DNA from 4 places in the Rahnella sp. 2050 genome. Region 3 is predicted to be linked to each of the others. Evidence: predicted binding sites of a transcription regulator. Region 3 holds the regulator's gene; each other region holds the start of a gene.
What was found. Region 3 encodes CRP, which controls carbon source genes, mostly activating them, when cyclic AMP is high. Its sites were predicted from a motif close to ATGTGANNNNNNTCACAT; they were not measured.
Positions count from the first base shown of each region.

Region 1: a site for CRP is predicted at 2,494-2,511, ahead of aaeR (HTH-type transcriptional activator AaeR). Genes of this name have one in related genera too.
Region 2: a site for CRP is predicted at 2,140-2,157, ahead of ABIC79_RS03815 (2-hydroxycarboxylate transporter family protein). Genes of this name have one in related genera too.
Region 4: a site for CRP is predicted at 3,268-3,285, ahead of msrB (peptide-methionine (R)-S-oxide reductase MsrB). Genes of this name have one in related genera too.

Region 1 is NZ_JBEPKE010000002.1:123,190-131,236, forward strand. Features, by position in the region: gene tldD (metalloprotease TldD) at 19-1,464, shown strand; gene aaeR (HTH-type transcriptional activator AaeR) at 1,538-2,476, opposite strand; gene aaeX (p-hydroxybenzoic acid efflux pump operon protein AaeX) at 2,750-2,953, shown strand; gene aaeA (p-hydroxybenzoic acid efflux pump subunit AaeA) at 2,961-3,896, shown strand; gene aaeB (p-hydroxybenzoic acid efflux pump subunit AaeB) at 3,907-5,865, shown strand; gene ABIC79_RS07830 (maltose acetyltransferase domain-containing protein) at 5,873-6,454, opposite strand; gene ABIC79_RS07835 (NAD-dependent succinate-semialdehyde dehydrogenase) at 6,640-8,047, shown strand, end outside.
Region 2 is NZ_JBEPKE010000001.1:850,086-858,132, forward strand. Features, by position in the region: gene ABIC79_RS03805 (response regulator) at 1-186, opposite strand, end outside; gene ABIC79_RS03810 (ATP-binding protein) at 176-1,843, opposite strand; gene ABIC79_RS03815 (2-hydroxycarboxylate transporter family protein) at 2,215-3,579, shown strand; gene ABIC79_RS03820 (fumarylacetoacetate hydrolase family protein) at 3,616-4,503, shown strand; gene citC ([citrate (pro-3S)-lyase] ligase) at 4,590-5,684, shown strand; gene citD (citrate lyase acyl carrier protein) at 5,700-5,990, shown strand; gene citE (citrate (pro-3S)-lyase subunit beta) at 5,987-6,862, shown strand; gene citF (citrate lyase subunit alpha) at 6,893-8,047, shown strand, end outside.
Region 3 is NZ_JBEPKE010000004.1:367,062-375,108, forward strand. Features, by position in the region: gene ABIC79_RS17715 (YccS/YhfK family putative transporter) at 439-2,514, opposite strand; gene crp (cAMP-activated global transcriptional regulator CRP) at 2,576-3,208, opposite strand; gene ABIC79_RS17725 (OsmC family protein) at 3,571-3,978, shown strand; gene ABIC79_RS17730 (phosphoribulokinase) at 3,982-4,851, opposite strand; gene allS (HTH-type transcriptional activator AllS) at 4,987-5,901, opposite strand; gene ABIC79_RS17740 (ureidoglycolate lyase) at 6,116-6,622, shown strand; gene allR (HTH-type transcriptional repressor AllR) at 6,709-7,518, shown strand; gene gcl (glyoxylate carboligase) at 7,633-8,047, shown strand, end outside.
Region 4 is NZ_JBEPKE010000001.1:369,640-377,686, forward strand. Features, by position in the region: gene sppA (signal peptide peptidase SppA) at 1-471, shown strand, start outside; gene ansA (asparaginase) at 629-1,642, shown strand; gene pncA (bifunctional nicotinamidase/pyrazinamidase) at 1,656-2,285, shown strand; gene ABIC79_RS01565 (YeaC family protein) at 2,362-2,634, opposite strand; gene msrB (peptide-methionine (R)-S-oxide reductase MsrB) at 2,730-3,143, opposite strand; gene gapA (glyceraldehyde-3-phosphate dehydrogenase) at 3,493-4,491, shown strand; gene ABIC79_RS01580 (D-hexose-6-phosphate mutarotase) at 4,658-5,527, shown strand; gene ABIC79_RS01585 (aldo/keto reductase) at 5,610-6,464, opposite strand; gene ABIC79_RS01590 (MipA/OmpV family protein) at 6,595-7,344, opposite strand; gene yeaG (protein kinase YeaG) at 7,950-8,047, shown strand, end outside.

The DNA of each region.
Region 1 (8,047 bases), on a different contig from region 3:
AAAAGAGAGTGAACATCTATGAGTCTGGCCTTAGTCAGTGAGCAGTTACTAACTGCTAATAATCTGAGTCATCAGGATCTGTTTTCCATTTTGGGCCAGTTGTCTGAACGTCGTCTTGATTATGCCGATCTCTTTTTCCAGTCCAGTTTCCATGAAAGCTGGGTGATCGAAGACAGCATCATCAAAGACGGTTCTTACAATATCGATCAGGGCGTCGGTGTTCGTGCGGTAAGCGGTGAAAAAACCGGTTTTGCTTATGCTGACCAAATCACGCTGAATGCCCTGAACCTGAGTGCAACAGCTGCCCGCAGCATTGTCCGCGACCAGGGCAATGGCAAAGCGCATACGCTGGGCGAAATTGCCTATAAATCTCTTTATTCTCCGCTGGATCCGCTGCAAAGCCTGTCACGCGAAGCAAAAATCGAACTGCTACACCGCGTCGACAAAATTGCCCGTGCGGCCGATAAGCGCGTGCAGGAAGTCAGTGCCAGCATCACCGGCGTGTATGAAAACATCCTGGTGGCAGCCACCGACGGCACGCTGGCGGCAGACATTCGCCCGCTGGTGCGTCTGTCCGTGAGCGTTCTGGTTGAACAGGATGGACGTCGTGAGCGTGGCTCAAGTGGCGGCGGCGGTCGTGTTGGTTATGACTACTTCCTCGAAACCGTTAACGGTGAAGTGCGTGCGGAAGCTTTTGCCCGTGATGCCGTGCGTATGGCGTTGCTGAATCTGACGGCAGTCGCCGCCCCGGCAGGTGGCATGCCGGTGGTGCTGGGCGCAGGCTGGCCGGGTGTGCTGTTACATGAGGCGGTAGGCCACGGTCTGGAAGGTGACTTCAACCGTCGCGGAACCTCTGTATTTAGCGGTCAGATGGGCAAACGGGTGGCTTCTGAACTGTGTACCGTAGTGGACGACGGCACCCTGCCGGGTCTGCGCGGTTCACTGGCGATTGACGACGAAGGTGTGCCGGGGCAGTACAACGTGCTGATCGAAAACGGCGTGCTGAAAGGCTACATGCAAGACAAACTGAATGCGCGCCTGATGGGCGTTGCGCCGACCGGTAACGGCCGCCGCGAATCTTACGCACATCTGCCGATGCCGCGTATGACCAACACCTATATGCTGGCCGGGAAATCAACGCCGGAAGACATTATCAGTAGCGTAGAATTTGGCCTGTATGCGCCAAACTTCGGCGGCGGTCAGGTGGATATCACCTCGGGTAAATTCGTGTTCTCTACCTCCGAAGCTTATCTGATCGAAAAAGGCCGTATCACCAAACCGGTGAAAGGCGCGACGCTGATCGGCTCGGGCATTGAAGCGATGCAACAGATTTCCATGGTCGGCAACGATCTGGCGCTCGATAAAGGCGTCGGTGTGTGTGGTAAAGAAGGCCAGAGCCTGCCGGTCGGGGTCGGTCAGCCTACCCTGAAACTGGATAATCTCACCGTCGGCGGCACTGCGTAGCAGAAGATTATTTCGGTGTTATCCCTCCCCTTTCACAAGGGGAGGTCAGGTGGGTTTTTGGTTTGATACGAACTCAATTCCACTGAGTCACTTTCTTGCCCTGCCGGTATCCCTGATACACCTTGCTTACCCGTTTGAAATAATCCGTCAGATAATCAATACAGACCTGCACTTTCAGCGGCAGTTTGTCCTTTTCAGTATACAGCGCGTAAACCGGGCGCGGATCGGACTGATAGCGCCTGAACAGAATCTCCACCTCACCGGCATTAATCTCCTCAATCACCCACATCAGCGGAACATACGCGATACCGACACCGGCTTTCAGCCAGCGGATCATGGTCTGCGAATCGTTAGTCACGAAGCGGCCTTGCGGTGTAATACGGGTTGAAACACCTTCGGGGGCGATCAGTTCGAATTCACTGTCCGGGCGGACGCTGTATTCCAGCCAGGAGAAATTCACCATATCGGCGGGTTTCTCCGGCGTGCCGTGTTGTGCCAGATAACTGCGCGCCGCACACACCACCATCGGCATTGAGCCTAAGCGGGTGCAGAACAGGCTGGAATCCTGCAACGCGCCGACGCGGATCACCACGTCCAGTCCGTCAGCGATCAGGTCCGGTGCCGGAATGCCAGTCACCAGATTCACCGTCAGACCGGGGTATTCGGTGAGCATTTCCGCAGTCATCGCGGCAAGAACATTTTGTGCCATCGTCGATGAACTGCCGATGCGTAATGTTCCGGTCGGGGTGTTGTTGAAGGCATACAATTGTTCATGCACTTCACGTACGTCGTGCAACATTTTCCGGCAACCCTGATAATAAAGTTTACCGGCTTCTGTCAGGCCGATGCTGCGGGTGCTACGGTTTAGTAATTTGATTTGTAAGTCATTTTCCAGCTTTGAAATCGTCTGGCTGATGGCAGAAACGCTCATGTCGAGGCGTCGTGCGGCCGCCGTGAAGGAGCCGCTTTCCACGACCTGAGCAAAGATCGACATGCGTTTTAATCGGTCCATTGTTAACTCTGGCTTAAAAGTGATTTAGATCACAGAACGTTGATCTGTTGATAATAAGCACGCTAATATACCCTTCCGGGCGATAAAGCTCAGGTTTCAGTTTTCCTGACATCATGCTTACCTTCGCACACTTCCCTGGCAACTCTGCAGCTTCATTGCTCTGCTCCCGTTGAATTATTTTCTCCGGGGTCGCGTGCCGTTGCCTAAAATAACGAATAATGCGTGCGCGGGACGATATGTGTTTGTCCGTCGTAATAATGTAAGGAATTTTTGATGAGTTTGCTTCCGGTAATGGTGATTTTCGGATTGTCGTTTCCTCCGGTGTTTTTTGAAATATTGTTGGCGCTGGTGGTGTTTTTCCTGCTGCGGCGCATATTGCAACCCACCGGAATTTATGATTTTGTCTGGCACCCGGCATTGTTCAACACAGCGTTGTACTGCTGTCTTTTCTACCTGATCTCCTGCATGTTCGTCTGAGGGCGTTGTGAAAAATTTCTCCATAAAAATAATACGTTACACAATAACGTTGATTCTTGTCGTGCTGGCTGTCATCGCAATCTTCAAAGCCTGGGCGTTCTATACAGAATCTCCATGGACCCGTGATGCCAAGTTTACCGCTGACGTTGTGTCCATCGCGCCCGATGTCACCGGTCTGATTACCGATGTGCCAGTAACGGATAACCAACTGGTGAAAAAAGGCCAGGTACTGTTCAAAATTGACCAGCCGCGCTACCAGCAGGCGCTGGACGAAGCGAGTGCTGACGTCGCGTATTACCAGGCGCTGGCTTCTGAGAAAAAGCGCGAGGCCGGACGTCGTGTGAAACTGGGCGTACAGGCCATGTCGCAGGAAGAAATCGATCAGGCCAATAACGTGCTGCAAACCGCTGAACATCAGCTGGCGAAAGCGCAGGCTGCACGGGATCTGGCGGTGCTGGATCTGGAACGTACCGTGGTTGTCGCACCTGCTGATGGCTGGGTGACTAACCTGACCGTTCATCCGGGCAACTACATTAACCGGGGTTCGACTGCCGTGGCGCTGGTGAAGAAAAATTCCTTCTACATTCTGGCGTATCTGGAAGAAACCAAACTGCCGGGGCTGAAAAAAGGGGATCGTGCGGAAATCACGCCGCTCGGCAGCAACCGTATTATGCACGGTACGGTCGACAGCGTAGCGGCGGCGGTGACGAACAGCTCCTCTTCTGCGGCGACCAACGGTCTGGCGACCATCGACAGCAACCTTGAATGGGTGCGTCTGGCACAGCGTGTGCCAGTGAAAATCCTGCTTGATGACAAAGACCAGCAACATCCTTATCCGGCAGGTACCACGGCGACGGTCGTGATTACCGGCAGCCATGACCGTAAACAAGATGAAGGATCCCCGTTCCTTCGCCTCCTGCACCGTCTGAGAGAGTTTGGTTAAGGCCGGAAAGATGAATAGCGTACTTATCCCGCGCGTGCGTTTTGCCTGCAAGCTGACGTTCGCGATCCTCGGCGCACTGGTTCTCGGGTTCTATCTGCAACTCGAAACCCCGCGCTGGTCGGCCATGACTGCCGCGATCGTAACGTCGGGACCTGCGCTGGCGGCGGGTGGTGAACCCTTTGCCGGTGCTATTCGTCATCGTGGTTTTCTGCGGGTTATCGGCACCTTTATCGGCTGTATCGCGGCGCTGGTGATCGTGATTGCTACCGCCCGCGCACCGGTCGTTATGCTGCTGTTATGCTGCATCTGGGCGGGCGTGTGCACCTGGTGGTCGTCGCTGGTTCGTATCGAGAACTCGTATGCGCTGGGTCTGGCTGGTTATACCGCGCTGATTATCGTAGTGACTTCCGCCAGCTCGCCTTTGCAAACTCCGCAGTTTGCGGTTGAGCGTTGCAGTGAAATCGTTATCGGGATTTGCTGCGCTATCGTCGCTGACCTGTTGTTCTCTCCCCGTTCCATCAAAAAAGATATTGACCGTGCCGTCAGTCAGCTGATGTTGGATCAGTTTGCGCTGATGCGGATTTGCGTGAATAGCGGGACGAAGGAAGACATCGATAAGTCCTGGAACAACCTGGTGAAAAGCACGACCGCGCTGAACGGGATGCGCGGCAGTCTGATGATGGAGTCGTCGCGCTGGCAGCGGTGTAATCGGCGCCTGAAAGCGCTGCACAGCACCTCGCTGAGCATGATCACCCAGGCGTGCGAAACCTATCTGATTATGCAAAGCTCTCCGGAACGGGGCTCGCCTGAACTGAAAGCATTGTTTGCTGAACCCGCTGAAAACGTGGCGGATGTGCATCGCAGACTGAAACAATTACGCCAGATGATTACCGGCATGCACAGCGACAACGTACTGATGACGGTCAGCGCCTGGACCGGCGCCGGAACCCGTGCGCTGTTGCTGATGAAAGGCATCCAGACCAACAGCAGTATCAGCACCATTGAAAGCGGGGTGCTCGATGGCGAAGTGGTGGTGCGGCCTGTTTCAGCAGAACGTCACCATGCGCTGGTCAACGGCCTGAGAACCTTCACGGCGACAACCATCGGCTGCCTGATGTGGCTGTGGACCGGCTGGACGTCAGCCAGTGGTTGCGTGATTATCATCGCAGTGGTGACTTCGCTGGCGATGCGTACGCCGAACCCGAAAGGCATGGCGATGGATTTCATTATCGGCATGTTGCTGGCGATTCCGGTCGGCTCGATGATGTTTATGCTGATCATGCCCGCAACGCAGCAGAGCCTGTTCCTGCTGTGTCTGATGCTGGGGATCTTCACCTTCTTTATCGGTATCGAAGTGACCAAGCGTCGTCTCGGTATGCTCGGGTTGCTGGCGGGCACCATTAATATTCTGGTGCTCAGCAATCCGATGGTTTTTAACGTCACGTCGTTTCTGGATAACGCGATGGGGCAGGCGATCGGTACGGTGATCGCGATGGCGGTGTTGCTGATTGTGCGCGACAAGTCTCGCGAGAAAACCGGGCGTACGCTGCTTAACCGCTTTATGAGCAGCGCGGTATCGGCGCTGACCACCAAAGCGTACCGGCGTCGTGAAAACCATCTTCCGGCGCTTTATCATCAGCTGAACCAGTTGCTGGTGATGTTCCCGAACGATATTGGTAAATACCGTCTGGCGCTGATGCTGATTATCGCGCACCAGCGCATGAAACTGGCAGAAGTGCCGGTGAATGATGAGCTGTCGGCATTCCACAAGAAAATCCGTAATACGGCCGATCACGTGGTCTCTGCTTCAGGTGAAGGCAAGCGCACCTATTATTATCAGCGGTTACTGAAAGAGCTGGGTGAGTATCAGGAGAAACTGGTCGAGTACGACGCACCACTGAAAGTGACCGAGCCGGTAAGGCGCCTCACTGACATGCTGCAACGTTATCAGCACGCGTTCCTGGCCTGACCGGCGGCTATCTCAGGAAAGCCTCACGGTCGCTGGCGGTGATCGGACGTAATACGCGGCAGGGTACACCTGCCGCGACCACATCCGGGGGAATGGATTTGGTCACCACACTGCCAGCCCCAATCACGCTGTTACGTCCAATCGTCACACCCGGATTGACTATCACGCCGGTGCCCAGCCAGACATTATCTTCAATGACAATCGGCAGCGAGAATTGCTGTCCGGTGATGCGGATGTCAGGATCGATGGGATGTCCGGCGGTGGCGAGCGTGACGTTCGGTGCGATCATCACGTTATTGCCAATGGTCACGGTGGCGTCATCCACCACCGTGAGATTGAAGTTAGCGTAAAAGTGGTTGCCGATATGAATATGGGTGCCATACGCGACGCGCAGCGGCGGCTCAATCCAGCAGGACTCCCCCAGACTGCCCATAATACTTCTGAGCAATTGTAGGCGCTTTGCCTCTTCAGAAGGGCGCGTGAGATTGAAATCATACACCCGCTCTTTTCCGGCACCGCGTTCCTCCGGCAATCCTTCGTCCATGTCTGTATAAAGTTCACCGATATTCATTTTTTCGCGCGTCGACATGCCTTCTTCCTTTGTAAAAATGGGGTGGGGTTCACCGCAGTTTACTGAGGGATGCGGAAACTGTGAACGTATGACAATTCACTTTGCGATCTGTGTCTCTCAGTGCTGTCTGACAGACGCTTCTGCTCAAGCCGCTATACTTACCTGATAGATCGCTTAAAACGGCATAAATCAGGAGGATCCTCATGTCAGCCCAACCTCATAAACTCTCCACGCATCCATTATTTAAGACCGGCTATTTTGCCGGTGGTAAATGGCTTAAAGCCAAAGAAACCTTTGATGTGCTGGATCCGGCAACCGGCGATGTGGTCGCCAAAGTCGCCAAAGCCGGTAAAGCAGAAACAGAAGCCGCGGTGAAGGCAGCCAGTGACGCATTCCCCGAATGGCGCAAAACCACTGCGAAAGCGCGTTCTGAAATCTTGCATCGCTGGTATGAACTGATGCTGGAAAATAAACAGTTTCTGGGTGAGCTGATGGTTGCCGAGCAGGGCAAACCGCTGAAAGAGGCTCTGGGCGAAGTCGATTACGCCGCCAGCTACCTGCAATGGTTCAGCGAAGAAGCCAAACGCGCTAACGGAGAAATCATTCCTCCGGCCAAATCCGGCTCACGCATTCTGGCGACCCGCGAACCGGTCGGCGTGGTGGCGGCCATCACGCCGTGGAATTTCCCGCTGGCGATGCTCACCCGTAAACTGGGTCCGGCGCTGGCGGCAGGGTGTACCGGTCTCATCAAACCGGCCAGTAACACGCCGCTGTCGGCGTTCGCCTTGTTGCAACTGGCGCAGGATGCCGGGGTTCCAGACGGTGTGATCAATGGCGTGGCCGGTGACACCGGTGCCATCAGCGACGTGATTATGACCAGCAATGCGGTACGTAAAGTCTCCTTTACCGGCTCGACGGAAATCGGCAAAACGCTGGTGCGTAACAGCGCCGACACCATGAAAAAGGTGTCGATGGAACTGGGTGGCAATGCGCCGTATATCGTGTTTGACGATGCCGACATTGAGGCGGCGGTGAAGGGCGCGATCACTTGTAAATTCCGCAATACCGGCCAGGTCTGCGTGTGCATCAATCGTATTTATGTGCAGGAGGGCGTGTACGAGGCGTTTACCTCGCGGCTGGTGGAAGAAGTACGCAAGCTGAAAGTCGGCAACGGCATGGATGAAGGCGTCATTGTCGGGCCGCTGATTGATATCAAAGGACTGGAGAAAGTTGAAGAGCACGTCAAGGACGCGCTGGAGAAAGGTGGACGCCTGATGGAGGGCGGACAGCGCCACAAACTCGGTGGCAACTTCTTCCAGCCGACGGTCATTATTGATGCCACTGATGACATGAAAGTGGCGCATGAAGAAACCTTCGGTCCGCTGGCGGCCTGTTTCCGTTTCAAAACGGAAGAGGAAGTGATTAAACGCGCCAACGACACACCTTTCGGGCTGGCAGCGTATTTCTATAGCCAGAATCTTCAACGTATTTTCCGGGTCGCGGATGCTATTGAGAGCGGGATGATTGGCATTAATGAATGTGCGATTTCCAACGAAGCCGCGCCATTTGGCGGCGTAAAAGAATCCGGCCTTGGACGTGAAGGTTCGGTGC
Region 2 (8,047 bases), on a different contig from region 3:
AGGCAAATAGTTATCCAGCAACAGCAGTTGCGGCCGCTTTTCTTCGATAAGCACTTTCGCTTCATGCAGCGTGGATGCGACACCCACCAGTCGCAACCAGCGGTGATTATCAATCAGTTCGGCATACAGTTGTGCCAGCTGGTTTTCATCTTCAACAATCATTACGTCAATCATTTCAGCTTGCATCATTTGCTCTCTTCCAGTTCTTCTGGTCGGGGATTACCGGCATAAAACCACCCTTTTCTTCAGGGCAGCACACCGGAATAAAGACCGAGAAAACAGCGCCGCTCGGCGGATTATCGGACACTTCAATGGTTCCGCCCGCATGGCTGACATAGCTGGCAACCAGATGCAGTCCCAGCCCGTGATCGCCTTGCGTTTTGGATGTCACCCCCAGCGCAAAAATCTGTTCGCGCCGCTCCTGCGCAATCCCGATGCCGTGGTCAGCGACTTCAATCACCAGCTCATCCGTGCCGGAAACGACATACACTTCAACCGGCCCGGCATCACTGCCGCGCAGTAACGTGGCTTCGATGGCGTTATCCAGCAGGTTGCCGATGATCGACATCAGTTCAGTTTCACTGAGCGCAGCAGGCAGATACGTTAATTCACAGGCAGGATCGAATGTGAGCTCAACACCTTTTTCCCGGGCACGGGCATATTTTCCGAGTAATAAACCGCACAACCTTGGCGAGCAGAACCGCTCTGAAACGAAATCCAGCAATTCCTGCGCACTTTCAGACTGGGCCTCGATATAACGAATCGCCTCATCGTAGCGTCCCATATGCAGCAGGCCAGCGAGCGTTGCCGTCCAGTTGAGCTGTTCATGCCGCATCACCCGCAGGTTATCGGCATAACGCTGCACCTGACTTAGCTGGATGCTGAGCCGGTCGATATCGCTGCAATCCCGAAAAGTGATCACCCAGCCCTGAAGCTGGTCTTCCAGCATGATCCGCACCCGACTGGCAATCACGGTCAGGTTATTGAACAGGCAGATTTCGTCGTGAATGTCTTTTTTCAGCATGACCTGCGGGTCAAAGAAACTGACCGGCGCAATCACCTGCCTGAGCGGCTGACCACGCAGTTCACGGGACGGCACATCAAGGTTGAGCAGCTTTTTGGCCGCCTGGTTGATGACCGCCACCCGGGAGTGCGCATCAATGGCGATCACCCCTTCGTAAATCGACTCCATCAGCGCCTTTTGCTGACGCACCAGCAGGCCGATTTCCCGGGGCTCCAGCGCAAACATCTGTCGTTTAATCGAACGTGAAAAAAACCATGAAAAGGTAAACAACGCCAGCAGCAAGGTAGCGGCCGCCAGTAAAATGCGGATGGCTTTTTCAACGGTCAGACTGTTGATGTGGCTGGTGAGATAGCCGACAGAAACGATACCCATCACCTTGCCTTGCGCGTTCACGATCGGTGCTTTACTGCGCAGCGACAGCCCGATCCCACCCAGCCGGACGGTGGTGGTGCTTTTACCCGCCAGCACTTCTTCGTTGTCCCCTCCGACCAGCGTTTTTCCGACGCGGTCAGCATAAATCGAATGAAACAGATGTATCGCTTTACCATCGCCGATCACCATATAACTGGCATCGCTGTGAGCAGAAATATTCCTCATTAAACTGTTAATTGCTGAAATGTCCTTATTTTCAACTGCGGTAATTAATGAGGGAATAAGTGCAATTTCCTCTGCCTGAACTTTTGCACGAATACCCATATCTTCATATAACTGACGTTCTATATCGTGATAGTAATAAACACCTGTCAGCGAAAAAAGCGCCATAAATAACAGAACAAGATAAACAAAAAGCTTTATCTGAAAAGAAAGACGGAACCGCATCGGAGAACCTATCGCCAGACCGTGATATTAACAAACAGTATGTGAAGATTATCATTTCCCGGTATTTCCGTCAGAATGAAGGATCAAAGTTGCGAGGCATGCCGCAGAACACCTTCAGGCACCGCAAGCCTCTGACGGCACAACACATAATTCACAACAGCTATTTCACGATAAATTAACATTAATATTATAATTACAAATAACACCATAAAAACCACGAGAAAATAAACGCATCACGAATTTTTAAATTAATTAAAACCATAAAAACCTTTCGCTCCTTTAAAACACCCTGTCTAATTTGCGGCACTTCACATATTACCGGTTATTATTCCTCTTACACTCCCTGCACAAATTGACACAGGGGATTCATCATGAGTACAACCGACGACACTTATTCTGTTCCCGCGGGAGTTTCTTCCGCAAAACAGCTCTCATTAAAAGAAAAATGGTGGCACATTCTCGACACCTGGAAAATCGGCATTATTCCGTTGCCGCTGTTTGCCATGGCGGGGTTGCTTATCGCAATAGATTGTCTCGACGGCAAACTGCCGAGCGACATCGTGGTCATGGTCGCCACGCTGGCATTCTTTGGATTCGCCTGCGGCGAATTCGGCAAACGTCTTCCTTTCATCGGCAAGATGGGCGCGGCAGCGATTTGCGCCACGTTCATTCCTTCCGCACTGGTCTATTACGGCCTGCTGCCGGATGTCGTGGTGGAATCCACCACCAAGTTCTATAAAAGCACCAACATTCTGTATCTCTACATTTGTTGCATCATCGTGGGCAGCATCATGAGCATGGATCGCAAAGTGCTGATCCAGGGTTTCATGCGTATTTTCTTCCCGATGCTGTGTGGCGAAGTGGTCGGCATGCTGGTCGGGATGGGCGTTGGTCTGTCGCTGGGCATGGAACCTTTCCAGATTTTCTTCTTCCTGATCCTGCCGATTATGGCCGGTGGCGTCGGTGAAGGAGCGATTCCACTTTCCATCGGTTATGCAGCCATCCTGCATATGGATCAGGGCGTAGCGCTGGGTCGCATTCTGCCTATCGTGATGCTGGGGGGTCTGACCGCTATCGTCATTTCCGGCTCACTCAATCAGTTAGGTAAACGCTATCCGCATCTGACCGGCGAAGGCCAGCTGATGCCGTCTTCCAAAAATGCCACCGCTGACAGCAGCAAGCTGAGCGGCACCGGTGGTAAAACGGATGTCACCACCATCGCGGCAGGCGCCCTGCTGGCCGTTCTGCTGTATATGGTGGGCATGCTGTTACACAAACTGATTGGTCTTCCTGCACCGGTCGGCATGCTGTTTGCGGCCGTTGGCCTGAAACTGGCGCACGGCGTTTCACCCCGCCTCCTCGAAGGTTCTCAGGTGGTGTACAAATTCTTCCAGACTTCCGTCACCTACCCGATTTTGTTCGCCGTCGGCGTGGCCATCACACCGTGGAAGGAACTGGTCGCCGCATTCACCATTTCTAATCTCCTGGTCATTGTCAGCACCGTTGCGGCGCTGGTCGCCACCGGCTTCTTCGTCGGCAAGAAAATTGGCATGCACCCGATTGATGTGGCCATTGTTTCGTGCTGCCAGAGCGGTCAGGGCGGTACCGGTGACGTCGCCATTCTGACAGCGGGTAACCGCATGCAACTGATGCCATTTGCCCAAATTGCTACGCGCATTGGCGGCGCCATCAATGTTTCAGTCTCCCTGCTGGTGCTTGGCAACTTCCTTGTCTGACGCCGGGCTAACCCTTTTTTAATTCAGGACATTTTTATGAAACTGGCAAGTTATCTCTATCAGGGACGCAAGTCCTACGGCATCGCGACAGAGCGCGGCATGATCGACCTCGGCCGTCATCTCGGGCAACGTTATCCCGACCTCAAAGCCCTGCTGGCAGGCAATGCACTGGCACAGGCCCAGGCGCTGGCTGCCCTGCCCGCTGATGTGGATTTCGACGACCTGACTTTTCTGCCGGTGATCCAGAATCCGGAAAAAATTCTCTGTGTCGGCATGAATTACGCCGAAAAGCGTAAAGAGTTTGATCAGCATAATCCGGCCCCGACGCTGTTCGTCCGCTTCGCCGATTCCCAAACCGGCCATGCCTCTCCCGTTATCAAACCGAGCCTTTCTGTCGAGTTCGATTACGAAGGTGAACTGGCGGTGATTATCGGTTCTGCGGGGGAAAATATCTCCCGCGAAGATGCACTTACTCATGTCGCAGGATATAGCTGTTATATGGACGGCTCCGCCCGTGACTGGCAGCACACCTGGTTTACCGCCGGTAAAAACTGGCCGCAAACCGGTGCGTTCGGACCGTGGATGACCACCGCCGATGAAATCCCCGACCCGCACACCCTGGCGATCCGCACCTGGCTGAACGGCCACATGGTGCAGGACGACAACACCCGCAGCATGATCCACAAAGTCGCCGAACTGATTGAGTACATCAGCACCTTTACCTCGCTGAGTGCCGGTGACGTGATCATTACCGGCTCACCGGGCGGCGTGGGTAAAAAGCGCGTACCGCCGCTGTTTATGAAACCCGGCGACCGTATCGAAGTAGAAATCGAAAAGATTGGTCATCTCAGCAATATGATTGTCGCAGCAGACACGAAGGTTGCCGCCAGCCGTCAGGTGAGTCATGCCCAGGCAGCCCACTAACCGGTTAACACTGACCGAACTGGCCGGGCATTCAGCCCGGCGTTTTAAACATCGCTTTGACTTACAGCCGACATCAGGAACGCATTATGTTCAGCCGTGACCAACCGGACTTTCATGTCATCAGTGTCAGCCAGCCGCCGGAAGGCATGCTGGAGGATATCCGCACCCTGTTGCAGCAAAGCCAGTTAGGCATGGATGACGACATTGAGCAGTTCGTGGTGGCCTGCTCCGGCCGCCGGCTGGTCGGCTGTGCCGGTCTGGTCAGCAACACTATCAAATGCGTCGCCGTGGCCGCCGACTGGCGCGGGGAAAATCTCAGCGCCAGATTGCTGGGTGAAGTGGAAAATCTGGCGGTGTCCGGCGGCAAATTCCATTTATTTCTCTATACGCGGCCATCGAATCTGCAGCGCTTTCGCGGCTGCGGATTTTACCCGCTGGTGCAATGGGATGACGTTGCCGTGCTGATGGAAAACACGCCGGTGGGCATCAGCCATTATTGCCGCGGGTTGCAACGCCATCATCACAGCGGCCAGCGCATCGGTGCCGTGGTAATGAATGCCAACCCGTTCACCCTCGGGCATCGCTTTCTGGCAGAACAGGCAGCGGCAACCTGCGACTGGTTGCATGTGTTTGTGGTGAGCGAAGATGTGTCGTATTTCCCGTTTAAAGAACGTCTTGAAATGGTCCGTCTGGGTGTCGCGGACCTGCCCAACGTGACGGTACATGCCGGTTCTGAATACCTGATCTCCCGCGCAACTTTTCCTGGCTATTTTCTCAAGGACGCCGGGCTGGTGAATCAGGCGTGGAGCGTGATGGATTTGCTGATTTTTCGTCAGTACATCGCACCGGCGTTAGGCATTACCCACCGTTTTGTCGGCAGCGAGCCTTTCTGTCCGGTGACCCATCAGTACAACTGCGACATGCATGACTGGCTGGAAGCGCCCGCACGCCTGGCGTCGCCACCGCTGAAGGTGATTGAGTTGCCGCGCAAACGTCACGCCAGCGGCCGGGCCATTTCGGCCTCAGAAGTGCGTGTGCTGCTCCGGGCGCATCAGTTACCGCGCATCCGGGACATTGTTCCGCTCAGCACTTATGTACACCTTGAACAACACTATTCCGCCACTGCGCCCGCAGAACCGGCGCATGACGATGTCCTTATTATTTCACCCTCACTTTGTTAACAGCAGGAAATATTGATGAAAATTGTGAAGGAGGCGCTGGCAGGCACGGTTGAATCCAGCGATTTACTGGTAAAAATCGCCCCGGCCAGTGAGCTGAATGTGGTGATCAGCAGCGAGGTCGCCAAACAATTTGGCGACCAGATCCGCAGTGTAGTGAATGACACGCTGAGTGCACTCGGCGTCATCGCGGGTTTGGTGATTATCGAAGATAAAGGTGCGCTGGATTGTGTGATCCGCGCCCGGGTACAAAGTGCAGTACTGCGTGCGGCACAGGCTGAAGAGATTAACTGGGAGACATTACGATGAAAAAACTCCGCCGCAGTATGCTGTTCCTGCCGGGGTCCAGCGCCGCCATGTTATCCACGGCATTTATCTATCGCCCTGACTCCATCATGTTTGATCTGGAAGATGCCGTTTCGCTGCGCGAAAAAGATACCGCACGCATTCTGGTATTTCATGCCCTGCAACACCCGATGTATCGCGATATTGAAACCGTGGTGCGCATCAATCAGCTCAGCACCCCCTTTGGCCTTAAAGATCTCGAGGCCGTGGTGCGGGCGGGCGTGGATGTGGTGCGCTTACCCAAAACCGATACGCCGGAAGATATTTTTGAGCTGGAAGCGCATATCGAACGCATCGAGAAAGACTGCGGTCGCGAAGGTGGCTCCACCAAAATTATGGCGGCCATCGAATCGGCCATTGGTGTGATTAACGCCGTGGCGATCGCCCGCTGCTCGCCGCGTCTTATCGGCATCGCGCTGGCGGCTTTCGATTATGTGATGGACATGCAAACCGAGCGCGGCGACGGTACCGAACTGTTTTATGCCCGTTGCGCCGTGCTGCACGCGGCACGCGCCGCCGGAATTGACGCCTTCGATGTGGTGTATTCCGACATCAACGATGAGGCCGGTTTCCTGCGTGAAGTGGAACTGATCCGCAAGATGGGCTTTAACGGCAAATCCCTGATCAACCCGCGACAGATTGAGCTGCTGCATAACGCTTACGCACCGACGCAGGAAGATGTCGACTATGCGCACCGCGTGATTGCCGCCGCAGAGGAAGGCGAGCGCAAGGGTCTGGGCGTAATTTCGCTCAACGGCAAGATGATCGATGGCCCGATCATTAACCATGCGCAGGTGGTACTGGAACGCGCCAGTGCATCCGGCATCCGTCGCTAGCCCTCAATTTTGCACAGGAATATCAAGATAATGAGTCATTTAACTGAAACTTTGCACAGCCTTTATCCGCAGCTCAGGCATCTGACTGCCTTTGACGGCGCGCACCGCAATACGCCGTATCTTTCCGATCCCGATGCCCGCCTGCACCGTAAACTTTGTGATTCACTGGAACAGGCGATCGCCCGCAGCGGCCTGAAAGACGGCATGACCATTTCCTTCCACCATGCTTTCCGTGAAGGTGATCAGGTCATTAATAACGTCGTCGCCACACTGGCGAAGCTCGGTTTTAAAAACCTCACGCTGGCGTCCAGTTCGCTGATGACCTGCAACGATGCGCTGATCGAACCTATCCGCAACGGCGTCATCACCCGTATTTATACCTCCGGGATGCGTGGCAAACTGGCCGATGCCATTTCTCACGGGCTGATGGAAGAACCGGTACAAATCCATTCGCACGGCGGGCGGGTTAAATTATTGCAGGACGGCGAGCTGAAGATTGATGTCGCGTTTCTCGGCGTGCCATGCAGCGATGAATTCGGCAATGCCAACGGCACGCACGGTAAATCCTGCTGCGGTTCGCTGGGCTACGCGATGGTGGATGCACAGTTCGCCAGAACCGTGGTGCTGCTGACCGAAGAACTGGTGCCCTTCCCTAATATGCCCGCCAGCCTGGTGCAGGATCAGGTGGATTACATCGTTAAAGTCGATCAGGTCGGCGATCCGGCAAAAATCAGCGTCGGCGCAGCGCGGGTGACCAGTAATCCGCGCGAACTGATGATCGCCCGCACGGCGGCTGAAGTCATCGAATACTCCGGCTATTTCAAGCCGGGCTTTTCAATGCAAACCGGTTCCGGCGCAGCGGCTACGGCCTGCACCCGTTTCATGGAAGAGAAAATGGAACGCAACCAGATCACCGCCCGTTTTGCCCTCGGGGGCATCACCGGCAGTCTGGTGGATTTACATGAAAAAGGCCTGATTGAAACGTTGCTGGATACGCAATGTTTCGACGGTCAGGCTGCGGCGTCACTTAGCCGTAACCCGCAGCATATCGAGATTTCTACCAACGTTTATGCCAATCCGGGAGCCAAAGCCGCGAGCTGCGATCAACTGGATATTGTCATTCTGAGTGCGCTGGAAATTGACACCGGCTTTAACGTTAACGTGATCACGGGTTCCGACGGCGTT
Region 3 (8,047 bases):
CGGTGCCATTTTTGAGCACGCCAATCGACATTTCTAAAAGATAAAACCCTTCTCCTTTTGAATTTAGAATCCTGCGGGCGATTCAGAAATCTTGCTGAACGGAGCGGCTTCGAGACCAGTGGCTCGAAGACCGAGAGAAGGAACCGCAACGCGGCAAGATTTCCAGCCTGTCGCTGTGGTTGCTGGAACATAGCCTACGAGCGAAGCGCGCAGTTTAAGACGTGGAGATTCCAAAGAGGGCTCGTCTTAGCCCTCTTTGGTCGGTTTCGGCTCGGTGAGTTAAGCGAACACGGCAATTGAAAAACCGAAACTTTCTCAATCCGTTTAAAAGAACGCCAGTACACGGCATCCGTACTTGAGAAACCGAGATATTCGCAATTTCAAAAAGCAGTCTGGCTGCAAGCCAGTAAAACGGGGATTTGAAAGGGGCATCCCCCTTCACGCCCGCCGCGTCAGCCAGATCCCATGATGCGGCCTCTGCTTCCACGCCAGTGACGAGATGGTATGCATCACGCTGAGATGTGAAATTACGCGCCGCAGATGGCGTTCCATTTCGGTCAGTGGCATATCCGGGTGAAGTTCCGGCGCATTAAACAGGTTGTTCTCGCTGCCCGGCCCGTCGTAGAGCAGTCGTTGCTGACAGCTTTGCAGCGCGATTTCGCAGGTCTGTAAATACTCTGTCGCCAGTTTTTCCGGCAGCATGTAATGCTCGCGGGCGAGGATCGTCATCGCGTTGATATGCTCAACCACAAACTGACTGTGCGTCACCCACAAACGCATATCCGCCAGATAATGTGAGTTAAAACCCGGCTCCTGCATCGCCTGATTTAGCGAAGTGAACAGCTTATTGTGCGCCTGATTGACCTGCATACGGGTGTACGCCAGTTTGGCGGTGTCGGGGCTTTCCTCGAGCAGCAGGCGGATAGCGTCCTGATAGATTTCCAGCGCCTGGTGTGCATTCTGGCGCAGCAAACCGCTTTGCCATTGCGGCCACAGCCAGATAGTGCCACCAAAGGCCAGCGCGCAGCCGATCAGGGTATCGACCAGTCGTGGTACCAGAAAATGCACGCCGTTCATCGCCAGCAATTGCAGGGTATACACTGCAGTCACCGTCATGCCGACCATCGCCAGTCCGTAGTTTTTGCGCAGAACGGTATAGGACAACAGGGTGATCAGCAACATGCACAGCAGCGTGGTGCCTTCCGGCAGTTCCAGTTTGAGCAAGCCTGAGGCAATCAGCAATCCGGCCAGCGTACCGAGTGCACGGTGCTGGATCCTCACCCGCGTGGCGTTATAACCGTTCTGGCTGACCAACATGATAGTCAGCAAGATCCAGTAGGGTTTGGGCAAATTGAAGAACAGACCCAGACTGCTGCCAATCGCCAGAATAATGCCCAAACGTGCGGCATTACGCAGTGCCACGGATTTGAAGGAAAGATAGCTTTTCAGCGCGGGCCAGAAGGGCAAACGCGGCTGGGTGTTCATCAGGTCACGTTTGTACAACGGCCGCTGTGTGCGTAACAGACGGGCAATGCGGCTGAAATGGTAATAACAAAACTGACCTACCGGATTGTCCGGGTTGCGCGCGGCGATTTTCTCCAGCGCGGTCAGCTCATTGGCCATCGTAAAGCGCCCGGATAAACGGTGATAAAGAATATCGTCGGCAATCACCCGAAGACGGGTGGAAATCACCTGTGCATTTCGGCGGATAACCGCTTCGGCATGGCTTTCCTCCACCAGTTTCTGCACTTCTTCCGGCTGATGCAGGCTCACTGTAATGTGCTCCTGCAAATCGAGCGCCACCTGAAAACGCTGAAACAGCCGCTTATGGTGATGATGATGTCCGTGCTGGGGCAACATGTGTAATTGCTGATAAAGCAGGGCAATCAGGTCGATAACCTGCTGCTGGCGGGCTAGCAGTGGGGGTAACGCGGTTTCGGGATCGGTATGTTGCGTCAGCAGGCTGTACTTGGCTTCGAAATAATCCGCGAGTTGCAGATAGAGCTGGCTGAGTGTTTCGCGCATCGGCTGTTCTTCCGAAATACGAAACCACGCCCAGTTAAACAATCCGTACCAGGCTGTGCCAGCGGCGAACAACACCGGGGCCTGCCACATCGGGCGCACGCCCACCATACTCAGCGTGAAGATAGTCGCCACCAGCGCACCGGGCAGCAGGCGCGCATGCAGCGGGCTGATTTCACCGGTGACGCCGAGCAGTAACGCCAGCGACAGCATGATCAGCGGCAGCGGTATATGCCAGCTTTCGAGCATCAGTTGCAGCAGAAGGCTGCTCACGGCAAAGAGTGAACCGCCGACGAGCAGGCGTTTGAAAAAGCGTTTATGCGGGGTATCCAGACCGGCGATGTTACAACAGGCCGGGCAGAGGGAAAACAGCAGGCCCATTTGCAAATTGCCAAACAGCCAGCAAATGCCAACAGGTAAGCACAACACCAGCGTCTGGCGCAGCGCGTAGTTCACTTCAGGATGGTAAAACAGTCTTCGCCATAGCGTCATGGGTAAAGCTTAGCCCATAAAAAAGGCGCGACAGTGTTTTGCCGCGCCAATTTTTGAGGGATTAACGTGTGCCGTAAACGACAATCGTTTTACCGTGTGCGGAGATCAGGCTTTGATCTTCCAGCATTTTGAGAATGCGTCCGACTGTTTCACGTGAACAACCGACGATTTGGCCAATTTCCTGGCGGGTAATCTTGATTTGCATCCCGTCCGGATGGGTCATTGCATCAGGCTGTTTAGCCAGATTGAGCAAGGTTTGAGCGATACGACCGGTAACGTCAAGGAAGGCAAGGTTGCCGACTTTCTCTGACGTCACTTGCAGACGGTTGGCCATCTGCGCGGAGAGACGCATCAGAATATCCGGGTTAACCTGAATCAGCTGGCGGAATTTTTTATATGAAATTTCAGCCACTTCACAGGCAGTTTTAGCACGTACCCAGGCACTGCGTTCCTGACCTTCTTCGAAGAGTCCCAGCTCACCGATGAAGTCACCTTGGTTAAGGTAGGACAGTATCATTTCCTTGCCTTCTTCATCTTTAATCAGGACAGCAACTGACCCTTTCACGATGTAGTAAAGCGTTTCGGCTTTTTCACCCTGGTGAATCAGCGTACTTTTAGAAGGATACTTATGTATATGACAGTGAGACAGGAACCATTCAAGAGTCGGGTCTGTTTGTGGCTTGCCGAGAACCATTTGCTATTATCCTCTGTTGTTATCGCTGCCCAAAATCACAGGGCTCAGAGTTCCCTGTACGGCACTTCAAATCCAAAGCGCCCTTTCAGCATATAACTCTCCAGAAATGCTGCAAGCGGATGTCGGAGTGCAACAGCCTGTTTATTGCTGTCATCACCGTGGGTTCTGTACTTAAACCGCAAAAACCGTCACCGCAATTTACTGGAAAGTATGTTTCGGCTTTGTTTGTAGCACAGGTTTGAGATGCTGTCTTCTGTTGTCTCGCTTCAGCATGATGGCGATCGGGTTACGTTGCCAGATTTTAGGTGAAAGGGTACTCTGAGAGCAGATTTCGACAAGTTTATTCACCGGGAGAATAGTTCATGCATGCACGTGTCAAATGGGTTGAAGGACTGACATTTTTAGGTGAGTCTGCATCGGGTCATCAGATTTCAATGGATGGAAACGCGGGTGATAAAGCCCCAAGCCCGATGGAAATGTTACTGATGTCCGCAGGGGGGTGTAGTGCAATCGACGTGGTGTCAATTTTGCAAAAAGGTCGTAATGACGTGCGTGATTGTGAAGTGAAGCTGACCTCACAACGCCGCGAAGAAGCGCCGCGTCTGTTCACTCACATCAATCTGCATTTTATCGTCACCGGTAAGGATCTGACCGATAAGATTGTTGAACGTGCGGTCAGCCTGTCTGCCGAAAAATACTGTTCTGTGTCTCTGATGCTGGGTAAAGCGGCCACAATCACCCACAGCTTTGAAGTGATTGCAGCCGAATAAAGTTTACTCGATCTTCTTGCCTTCCATCAGGCGCTGCACCAGCGGCGCCATGATCAGCTCCATCGCCAGCCCCATTTTGCCGCCCGGCACCACCAGTGTTTTGATGTGCGAGATAAACGACCCTTGCAGCATGGCCAGCAGATACGGGAAATCGATGTCATCCAGTCCCTGAAAATGAATCACCACAAAGCTTTCATCCAGTGACGGAATGGCTTTGGCGGCAAACGGGTTCGAGGTGTCGATGGTGGGTACCCGCTGGAAATTGATGTGTGTGCGGGAAAACTGCGGCGTAATGTAATTGATATAGTCATCCATCGAACGCACGACGGAATCCATCACCGCTTCACGGGAATGCCCGCGCTCGCCGGTATCGCGCACCAGTTTCTGGATCCATTCGAGGTTGACGATAGGCACTACGCCGACCAGCAGGTCGACCTGCGCGGCAACGTCAATTTTGTCCGCCACCACACCACCGTGTAACCCTTCGTAAAACAAAATATCCGTCGGTTCCGGCAACGCCTGCCACGGCGTAAAGGTACCCGGCACCTGATTGTAGGGAACGGCTTCGTCATAAGTATGCAGATACTTACGTGAACGGCCAGTGCCGGTTTTACCGTATTCGATAAAGCTTTTTTCCAGCAAACCAAAGTCATTGGCTTCCGGCCCGAAGTAGCTGATATGACGTCCCAGATCGCGCGCCTTGCGTATTGCCGCATCCATTTCAGGACGGGTGAAATGATGAAAACTGTCGCCTTCCAGTTCCGCCGCACGCAAACCAAGCTGCTGAAATATTTTACGAAATGCCACGCTGGTGGTCGTGGTGCCTGCACCGCTCGAACCGGTCACGGCAATAACAGGATGTTTGGCTGACATAATGCGCTGTTCTCCATAAAGGTGATGCAGGCAGGCGAGACGCGGTCTTTTCTGTGGTCGAAGATCTGGCGTCAAGGCTGCGCATAATTAAGCCTATTGTTACCATATTTATTCGCGAAGCCAAAGAGGGCATCACTATTCTAAACCCGCCAGCAACGGTTGGATCAGCGGGTCTTTCTGGTGGAACAGAGAAACAATGTCATGCAGCGCCTTGCCTGTGTACTCCTTTTTCCACGCCAGACTGAGCGGGGAAGGGGCGCGCGGATAGCGGATTTGCCGGGCGATCAGCTCGCCGCTGTCGAGATATGGCTGGCACAGATGGCGCGGCAGAAAACCGATACCCATTCCCTTCAGGTGACAGGCCAGTTTAGTCGCCACATCTGCCACGATGATCTGCCGTTGCCCGGTCAGCAACCAGGCTACCCGCTTGTTCAGATGGCGCGAGGTGTCTTCCACATTGATGGCAATGTACTGACGCAACACCGCTTCTTCCAGCATGCCAGTGATGTGCTGCAGCGGATGAAAGGGCGCATGAACAAAAATCCAGTCCACTTCACCCAGCGGCAGCAGATTCACGGCGTTAGAAAGAGATTCGGTGCCGGTGACGCCAATCGCCAGCTGAAAATCTTCGTACAGCAGCGTATCCCATACCCCCATGTAAATCTGTCGTGTGAAAGTGAACTGCGTGAACGGGTAGCGCTGCGTCAGACAGCTTAATAACGCCGCCAGAGTTTCAGGGCAGTACATCAGATTGTTCACCACCACATTCAGCTGGCGCTCAATGCCGTCGTTAATCTGCTGCAGTTCTGCCGGTACACCCTCCAGCCAGGTTAGCCACTGGCGACATCGTTCAAGCAGATGCTGTCCGGCGGGCGTCAGCGACACCGTACGGGTCGTGCGGTTGAGCAATAACGTCCCGGCACTGTCTTCCAGCATCTTAATTCGATAGCTGATGGTCGCGGGCGTTTTATGCAGCATCTCTGCCGCGCGGGAAAAGCTGCCTGTTTGCGCGACGTGCATAAAGGTTTTAATCGACTCCTCATCCAGCATAGGTCACCTGAAGTAATGTTAATGCATTGAATGAAAAAGATTTTATAGATTTAACCTGATGAGAATTGTGGACTTCATCAATTTTATGGAATCTTTTTCCATATTTCGATTGAGCAAGTTGGAAAAAGTTTCTACAGTAATTGCATTGAGGATAAATCCGCCAATCTGGCGGGCTTATCTCACCGGTTTTATTTTAAATGCAGGGATGAATGCCATGGAACTTCCGGTTTACCCGCTGACCCAGGCGGCCTTCGCGGTTTACGGCGATGTGATTGAGACGACAGGTCGCGATTTTTTTCATATCAACGACGGCAAGGTTGAGCGGTACCACGATCTGACCAACGTGGAAATCCTCGGGCAGGATCGCCCGCTGGTGAGCATCAACCGCGCCCAGCCAGCACCGTTGCCCATTGTGGTGACGCAACTCGAAAAACACCCGCTCGGTTCACAGGCGTTTGTGCCGATGCAGGGCGAGCGCTTTATCGTGATTGTTGCGGCAGGGGGCGAGACGCCGGACATCTCCACGCTGAAAGCCTTTATCACCAACGGCCTGCAGGGCGTGAATTATCACCGGAATGTCTGGCACCATCCGCTGTTTGCGTTTGAGACGGTGACGAATTTTCTCACCGTCGATCGTGGCGGCGCAGACAACTGTGATATCAGTCAGTTACCTCAGGGCTATCAGCTTATTTTACCCGTTGCGGCGGGATTAAAGTCGTGACGCTATAAAGCATCTTGCATAAGATACAAGCATCTGAAAACAAGCGAAACGCGGGCGCTCAGCGCCTGATGCTGGAGAAATGTGAGATGGCCGAAGTAAAAAAACGGGGGCGTCCTAGCCAGCCTGGTTCTGGTTCGCAAAAGGGCGCTCAGGCCTTAGAACGCGGCATTGCGGTGTTGAATTATCTGGCGCAGTCCGGCGGCAGTTCTTCTGTCAGCAACATTGCAGAGAATTTGTCGCTGCCCCTTTCCACCACCTTTCGACTGCTGAAAGTGCTGGAAGAGGCCGATTTTGTTTATCAGGATGCGCAACTGAGCTGGTGGCACATCGGCTTACAGGCGTTTACGGTCGGATCGTCTTATATCCATAACCGGGATGTATTGTCAGTCGCCGCGCCTTATATGCAGCGCCTGATGTTGTTGTCGGGCGAAACGGCCAATCTGGCGATCCGCAACGGTTTCGAAGCGGTACTGATCGGCCAGCGGGAATGCCAGTCGATGGTGCGGATGTGCGCGCCGCTTGGCAGCCGTCTGCCACTGCATGCCTCCGGTGCCGGGAAAGCGTTGCTGTATTCGCTGGATGACGAGGCGCTGATGAGCCTGATGATGCAGGCGGGGTTGAAGAACTTTACGACGCACACGCTGGATAATCTGAATGCGTTGAAAAAGGATCTGCAACACGCGCGTCAGCAGGGGTTTGCACAGGACAGCGAAGAGCATGTGACAGGGCTGAACTGTCTGGCCTCGGCGATTTTTGACAGCAATAACAATGCGGTGGCGGCGATTTCGATCTCCGGCCCCAGCTCCCGCTTAACGACGGAGCGTTTTACCGATTTAGGCGAACTGGTGCGGGATACCGCGCGTGACATCAGTCTGGCCCTGGGCCAGCGCCACTAACCGGTTCGTCCTGCGATCCCCGCTCTGTCGTGAGCGGGATTTTTTTCAGTTAAATTAAAGTTGGAAACTTTTTCCGTTATTTTATGCAAAGCGGAATTACCTGAGGATTTAGCTATGGCTCGTATGACAGCTGCACAGGCAGCAATGTATGTGTTGGAAAAAGAAGGGATCACCACCGCGTTTGGTGTACCGGGCGCAGCGATTAACCCGTTTTATAACGCCATGCGCCTGCATGGAAAAATCCGTCATGTGTTAGCCCGTCATGTGGAAGGTGCATCGCATATGGCCGAAGGCTATACCCGGGCGAAAGCCGGGAACATCGGCGTGTGCCTGGGGACGTCTGGCCCGGCGGGTACCGACATGATCACCGCGCTGTATTCCGCCTCGGCGGATTCCATTCCGATCCTGTGCATTACCGGTCAGGCACCGCGCGCCCGTCTGCATAAAGAGGATTTTCAGGCGGTGGATATTCAGGCGATTGCCGGTCCGGTGAGCAAAATGGCGGTGACCGTGCTGGAACCTGCGCTGG
Region 4 (8,047 bases), on a different contig from region 3:
ATCGCTTCCACCAAAGCGCTGCCGCCGGAGTTCTCGCAGATGATGCAACTCAATATCGAGAACGGTTATAAAACCTTCCTCGGTCTGGTTGCCGATTCACGCCACAAAACGCCTGAGCAGATCGACCAGATCGCCCAGGGCCACGTGTGGATCGGTTCAGATGCCAAAGCCAATGGCCTGGTTGATGAGCTGGGTGATTTCGATGACGCTGTGAAGAAAGCCGCTGAACTGGCCAAACTGCCAAAATGGCAACTGAACTGGTATGTCAGCGAGCCAAGCCTGAGCGACCTGGTATTCTCGCAGGTCAGCGCATCGGTCCACGCTATGTTGCCAGCGGCAATCCAGGCGTATCTGCCTGCGCCGGTGAGCAAAATGGCCATGGCGCTGAAATCACAGGCTGACCTGTTCAGCAACATGAACGATCCGCAGAACCGTTACGCACTCTGCCTGACCTGTGGTGATGTGAAGTAACGTTCCGTTTTGGGATAATGTGGGATAAAGAATCGCCTTAATGCACAGCCCGGAGCTTCTTGCTGAGAACTCCGGGCTTTTTTAGGGTGGGACGTCAGCCACGAAGCCTTTATACTTAGCGCAGTTGCTTTCACCTTTCTAAAAAAGAACATCTTCGATGACTAAAAAATCTATTTACGTTGCCTATACCGGCGGCACAATCGGTATGCAGCGTTCTGAACAGGGTTACATTCCGGTGTCCGGCCATTTACAACGTCAGCTGGCGCTGATGCCTGAATTCCATCGCCCTGAGATGCCTGAATTTACCATTCAGGAATACGCGCCTCTGATGGATTCCTCCGACATGACGCCGGAAGACTGGCAGCACATCGCCGACGATATTCAGGCGCATTACGACGACTACGACGGTTTTGTTATCCTGCACGGCACCGACACCATGGCATTCACCGCTTCTGCACTGTCGTTCATGCTGGAAAATCTGAGCAAACCGGTGATTGTGACAGGGTCACAGATTCCGCTTGAAGCGTTGCGTTCTGATGGTCAGATCAACCTGCTGAACTCGCTGTATATCGCCGCGAATCATCCGGTCAACGAAGTCACCCTGTTCTTCAACAACCGTCTGTATCGCGGCAACCGCAGCACCAAAGCGCACGCAGATGGTTTCGATGCCTTTGCCTCACCGAACCTTTCGCCGCTGCTGGAAGCCGGGATCCACATCCGCCGACTTTCCACGCCGTCACTGCCTGAAGTGCCTGCGGCGAAGCTGAAAGTGCATCACATCACGCCACAACCGATCGGCGTGGTAACGATCTACCCGGGCATTTCCGCCGAAGTGGTACAAAACTTCCTGATGCAACCGGTAAAAGCGCTGATCCTGCGCTCCTACGGTGTCGGTAACGCCCCGCAAAAAGGCGACCTGCTGAAAGTGCTGAAAGACGCATCTGAGCGCGGCATTGTGGTGGTTAATCTGACGCAATGTATTTCAGGGCGCGTCAACATGGGCGGCTATGCCACCGGCAACGCCCTCGCCCATTCCGGTGTGATCAGCGGCTTTGATATGACCGTGGAAGCGGCACTGACCAAGTTGCATTATCTGCTCAGCCAGTCACACACTCCCGAGGAAATCCGCGAACTGATGCAGCAAAACCTGCGCGGCGAACTCACCGAATAAATAAGAGGGCGATATGAAATCTGCTTTGTTGCTGGTCGATCTGCAAAATGATTTTTGTCGCAGCGGCGCGCTGGCCGTGACTGACGGCGACGCCACGATTGCGGTTGCCAATAAGATGATGACATGGTGTAAAAGCCATGACATCGCCGTGGTGGCATCGCAGGACTGGCATCCGGCGGGACATCGCAGCTTTGCGGTGAATTCCCACGCGGAGCCCTGGACGTCGGGCGAACTGAACGGTCTGCCGCAAGTCTGGTGGCCGGTTCACTGCGTTCAGCGTGAACCGGGCGCTGAATTTCACCCGGGGCTGAATCTGCCGCAGGTGGATTTTGTGGTGCAGAAAGGCACCAATCCTGACATCGACAGTTACAGTGCGTTTTTCGATAACGGACATCGTGCTGCTACGATGCTCAATGACTGGCTGAAAGCGGCGCAGATTACACATGTGTATGTGATGGGGCTGGCGACGGATTACTGTGTGAAATTCACGGTGCTGGATGCGCTGGAGCAAGGTTATCAGGTGACACTGCTGACCGACGGTTGCCGTGGCGTCAATCTGCAACCCGAAGACAGTGCTGAAGCGGTTGAAGCGATGCGTAAAGCAGGGGCAAAAATCAGTACCTCTGAGGCAGTAACAGGCTGAATTTGTCTTCCCGTCTGACTTGATAAAGGCGCTTCAGCGCCTTTATCAGCAAACAGCACTTTCGCAACCCGCCCACTTACTCCGGCTTCAGTTTAATCAGCGTATCCTGCGTAAATTGCTGTTTCAGTTCCTGCTTGCTTTTGGTGACAATCTGCCCGTCCGTGCCAATGCTCATGTGCTGGGCATCAACATTGTGACGCGACTGATACAGCATCACGGCCTGCAGGCTGTGCTCTTTCTGTTCCGGCGTCAGCGCGACACCGTCCGGCCACTTTCCGAGTTCAACTGCCTGCGCGAGACGTGCGTAAATTTCCGGCGTCATTACATCAATAAGTTGATTAATTTCCATCTGAGCACCTTGTGTTCATCTGTATTATTCAAACGGTTTTGAATAATAGCTGAATCGATTTTGTCGGTAAAATTACATCACCATTTTCTTGCGAACTAACCGCGGGTTTTATTGCCACTTTTGCCATCCGTAAAGCTCATTGAGGCAGAGTTTATGCAGTAACGTTCACCTGTCGGTTTCGGGCCATCCGGGAAAACATGCCCCAGATGAGCTTCACAGCGGGAACAGCGGATTTCGACACGCGCCATTTTATGCGAATTATCAGTGAGATATTTGATCGCATCAGGGTTAACTGGCTGATAAAAACTTGGCCAGCCACAGCCGGAATCGTATTTGGTATCGGAGTAGAACAACGCTGACTCGCAGACCACGCAATGATAAATCCCTTCGCGGTGGTTGTGCAGCAATTTTCCGGAGAACGGAGGTTCTGTTCCGTGCTCCTGCGTGACATAACGTTGAATTTCAGTGAGTTGGTCAAGTGTAGGGGAAGATTTGGCTTCAATGCTCATGATTCTCGTTCTCTGACGAATATAAAAATCAACTTAAATAACAGTTTATAATAACAAAAAATTAACAACGAGTCTGCCCGTTTTGTCCTAAACTGTATGGCATCAGCGTTAGCCAGCTTGCAACTTGTGATGGCGATCACACTCCTGATCTTCCGGCTCTTTATATTCTGTTTTTCGCCCCCATGTGGTTGTGAGCCGATTTAAAAACGGAACGTGCAATAAGCGAGCAAGAGTAGGTCGTCGCTTTGACTTACAGCAATAATTGACACGATTCCGCTTGACGCTCAGCAAGGTTTTTGTAATTTTACAACCAACCTTTTATTCACTAAAAAAATAGCTGGTGGAATATATGACTATCAAAGTAGGTATCAACGGTTTTGGCCGTATCGGTCGCATTGTTTTCCGTGCTGCTCAAGAACGTTCTGACATTGAGATCGTAGCAATCAACGATCTGTTAGACGCGGACTACATGGCATACATGCTGAAGTACGACTCAACTCATGGTCGTTTCAACGGTACTGTTGAAGTTAAAGACGGTCACCTGGTTGTTAACGGCAAAACCATCCGTGTTACCGCTGAGCGTGACCCAGCTAACCTGAAATGGAATGAAGTTAACGTTGACGTTGTAGCTGAAGCTACTGGTCTGTTCCTGGATGATGCGACTGCTCGTAAGCACATCACTGCAGGCGCTAAGAAAGTTGTTCTGACTGGTCCTTCTAAAGACAACACCCCAATGTTCGTTATGGGTGTTAACCATAAAGAATACGCAGGTCAGGAAATCGTTTCTAACGCATCTTGCACCACTAACTGCCTGGCACCACTGGCTAAAGTTATCAACGACAACTTCGGTATCGTTGAAGCACTGATGACCACTGTTCATGCAACTACCGCAACTCAGAAAACCGTTGATGGCCCGTCTCACAAAGACTGGCGCGGCGGCCGCGGCGCATCCCAGAACATCATCCCTTCTTCTACCGGTGCTGCTAAAGCAGTAGGTAAAGTTATCCCAGCTCTGAACGGTAAACTGACGGGTATGGCGTTCCGCGTTCCTACTCCTAACGTTTCTGTTGTTGACCTGACTGCACGTCTGGAAAAACCAGCGTCTTACAAAGAAATCTGCGCAGTAATCAAAGCAGCTTCTGAAGCAGGCGATCTGAAAGGCGTTCTGGGCTACACCGAAGACGACGTAGTATCTACCGACTTCAACGGCGAAAAACTGACTTCCGTATTCGATGCGAAAGCAGGTATCGCGCTGAACGACAACTTTGTGAAACTGGTTTCCTGGTACGACAACGAAACTGGCTATTCAAACAAAGTATTGGATCTGATCGCTCACGTTTCCAAATAATTGGTTATGTGAATGAACTGATTGAAGGGCGACGCAAGTCGCCCTTTTGCTTTCTGTCGGATGCACTTTTTTATCAGCACATGAGTGCGATCAAACAGACGGGTTTGGTTCATGTGTAGTCTTGGTTCAAAATCGTAATTGTTTAACCCTGACAGGATTTTAGATAATGACAGAACAACTCTTTTCTCTTCCGATCGTAAACCAAATCTCTACCTCCGTTAGCCAGCGTCTTGTCGACGAACTGCCGGTACTCGTTGTGACTCATCCGAAAGTCCGTGCTGCCATTGCCCTGCAAGGTGCACATCTGTTGGCATGGCAGCCTGAAGGCGAAGAGCCGGTGCTATGGATGAGCAGCGCCAGCGCGTTCAAAGAAGGCGTTGCGATTCGTGGCGGTATCCCTATCTGCTGGCCGTGGTTTGGTCCGGCGGGCAAACCCTCACACGGTTTTGCACGTAACGTTGCGTGGGAACTGACTGACCACAAAGAAACTGACGAAAATGTGGTACTGACCTTAACGCTGAAAAGCTCCCCTGAAACACTGGAATTATGGCCGCATGCATTCACGCTGACGGCACGCTTCACGCTCGGGGCAACCTGCCACATCGAGCTGGAGTCGACCGGTGATTTCGAAGCCAACAGCGCCCTGCACACCTATTTCAACATTGGCGACATCGCCGATGTCACTATTAAAGGCCTGGGCAACAGCTTTATTGATAAAGTCGATGGCGCAAAAGCCAAGCAGGAAGACGGTGATCTGACCTTCACGGGCCAGACTGACCGCATCTACACCCAGCCGCAAGCCACCAGCGAAATCGTTGATCCGGTTCTGAAACGTACGCTGGTTGTCGCACATGAAAATAACGCCGATGTGGTGGCCTGGAATCCGGGTTCTGCACTGTCGGTGAGCATGGCTGATATGCCGGATGACGGATATAAAACCATGGTGTGCGTTGAAACGGCGCAAGTTTCTCATACACACACCTCTACGCATGCCGCGCCAGCGCGTCTGGCAGTGACCTTCTCTGTCCGTAAATAACCGGTTTAGGTTTGCAGCAAAGATGACATAGGGGCCAGATGGCCCCTTTTTATCGTCTGATGACCGATGTGAATGATTGACTTCAAACCATATCCAGCGGCGTTTTATGATTCGGTGCCGGGAATACTGTGTCAATTCGTGCTATTTCATCGGCCGTCAGGCTGAGCGTCAGCGCCGCCGCATTATCTTTCACGTGCTGCGGTTGTACCGCTTTAGGAATAGCGATCACGTTACCGGTGCGCGTTACCCAGGCCAGAGCAATCTGCGCGCTGCTGACACCCCGAGCGTTGGCGATTTCCTGCATCACCGGTGCAGTCAGGACGTCGTGACGTAACTTGCCGGCCTGCGCCAGCGGGCAATAGGCCATAACGGGAACGCTGTGCTCCTCACACCACGGCAGCAGGTCAAACTCAATGCCACGGACTGCCGCGTGATACAGCACCTGATTGGTCATGCATGCATTGCCTCCGGGGATTTTCCACAGCGCCTGCATATCGTCAGTATCAAGATTAGAGACACCCCAGCGCCGGATTTTGCCGGATTGCTGCAATTTTTCCATCGCCGTGACAGTGTCATGTAGCGGAATCGAACCACGCCAGTGCAACAAATACAGGTCTAGACAATCTGTTTTTAAACGCTTCAGACTTTGCTCACAGGCGGCGATCGCTTTCGCGCCACCGGCATGATGCGGATACACTTTTGACACCAGAAACACGTCATCACGCCGCCCGGATATCGCTTCACCGACCACCCTTTCCGCACCGCCATCCGCGTACATTTCTGCAGTGTCGATCAGCGTCATACCGGCATCCAGCCCTTGCTGCAAGGCCTTCACTTCGGCACGGAGATCACTGTTCCGTTCCCCCATATACCAGGTACCTTGTCCGATTGCGGGTACTGTCGTGCCATCAGGCAATTGCACGGTCTTCGCTTTCATCTGTTTCCTCCGGTTGGGTCATAGCTGAAAAGTTAATTCGATTCTTTGAAAATTTACTGATCTATAAATGTGCAAATGGGGCGATACGCCCCACTAATGTGCAATATGTTCACCATGATGGTGCATTGCCTCAGAAGGTGTAAGTCACACCCGTCCACAACACGCCAGTCCAGTTATTTTCGATGATCGGGCTGTCGGTCACTTCACTGGACAGACGCAGGTAGCGACCGGTCACGAACCCTTGCCATGCTGGCGTGAAGTTATATTTTGCGGAGACTTCAACATACGGGCTGAAGCTGTCGTTCGGGGAATAGCTATGGAAGCCACTGCGACGGGATTCGTCTTTGGTCACGCCATAATAATACTGGGTGAGATTCGAGCTAAACCAGGTCACACCAAAGCCCGGTACCACAGCCCAGTTAGAGCCTTTAATGGCATACAGATAAGCCAGATCAGCAGTCATGCCATTGCTGGTATCCAGCGTATCCGCATTGAAGCTGGCGCGGAGGGTACCCCACTCGGCATTATGCGAATAAGCCAGACCGGCCATCAGCGTTGAGTGACGTTTATCGAGGCGCTTCATGCGCTTATCGTCGCTGTCGCTTGGGTCAAAGCTCAACGGGAAATAGCTGGCGGTGACGCTCAGTTTGTTGGCGTCATCATTCCACAGGTAATAGCCCGCCATCAGGGTGTGAAAATAGAAATCATCATTGTCGTAATTGATGATCGGTACCGGGTATACGTGGTCATTATTACCACGGTACGGATCCGGAGCGACCAGCGCAGATGCACCCGCCTGCCAGGTTCCCGCCACGGCAGCATGACTGCAAAGCACTGCCGCGCTAACGATGGACAGTGTTTTTAGATTGATCATTTTCATTGTCTTAATTCCATTAAGTAAAAAAACGTCGCTAGTGTAAATGAACCTTAAACGTCACGCTTAGCAATTCTGGGTCTATAAAAAGACATATCCAGAAAAACCGGGGCGATCGCACAATTTAACTGCAAAATATGAAATAAAAATGACTAAAGAAACAACTTCCGCTCTGCAGGGCACGTCCTGTAAGGCTTTTCAGAGCATTCCGCACAACTGAGTCATTGATATGACTTAAAAAACGCCAAAACCAGAGAGGAAATTTTCTTAATGCCAAACTACGCTTATAAATAGATGAAAGACTTAGCCTGAACGGTTGCCCGTCCCACCGAATAAAGACAGTTCTCAAACCATCGAGATTGTCGCTTTCCAAGGGGTTTTGCAAGTTGGCATAAGGGTTGCTGTATTTCAGGTGGGAGATCTTTCTTCCGGGAGCGCTGAAAAAAGCTCTCATTAACCTGTGCGTTACCCGAATCATTGGAATTGCAGCAAGGCGGCAAGTGAATGATTCCCGATGAGCTTACACAGTTAAGTGACCCGGGTGAACAAGCGAAGCCAACGAAGGTGCGGTTCCAAAGACGAAGGGTAAAATAACGAAGGACGGGCATCGTATGAACATATTTGACCATTATCGCCAGCGCTATGAGGCTGCCAAGGACGAAGAGTTCACACTGCAGGAATTTCTTACCATTGCACGGCAAGATCGCAG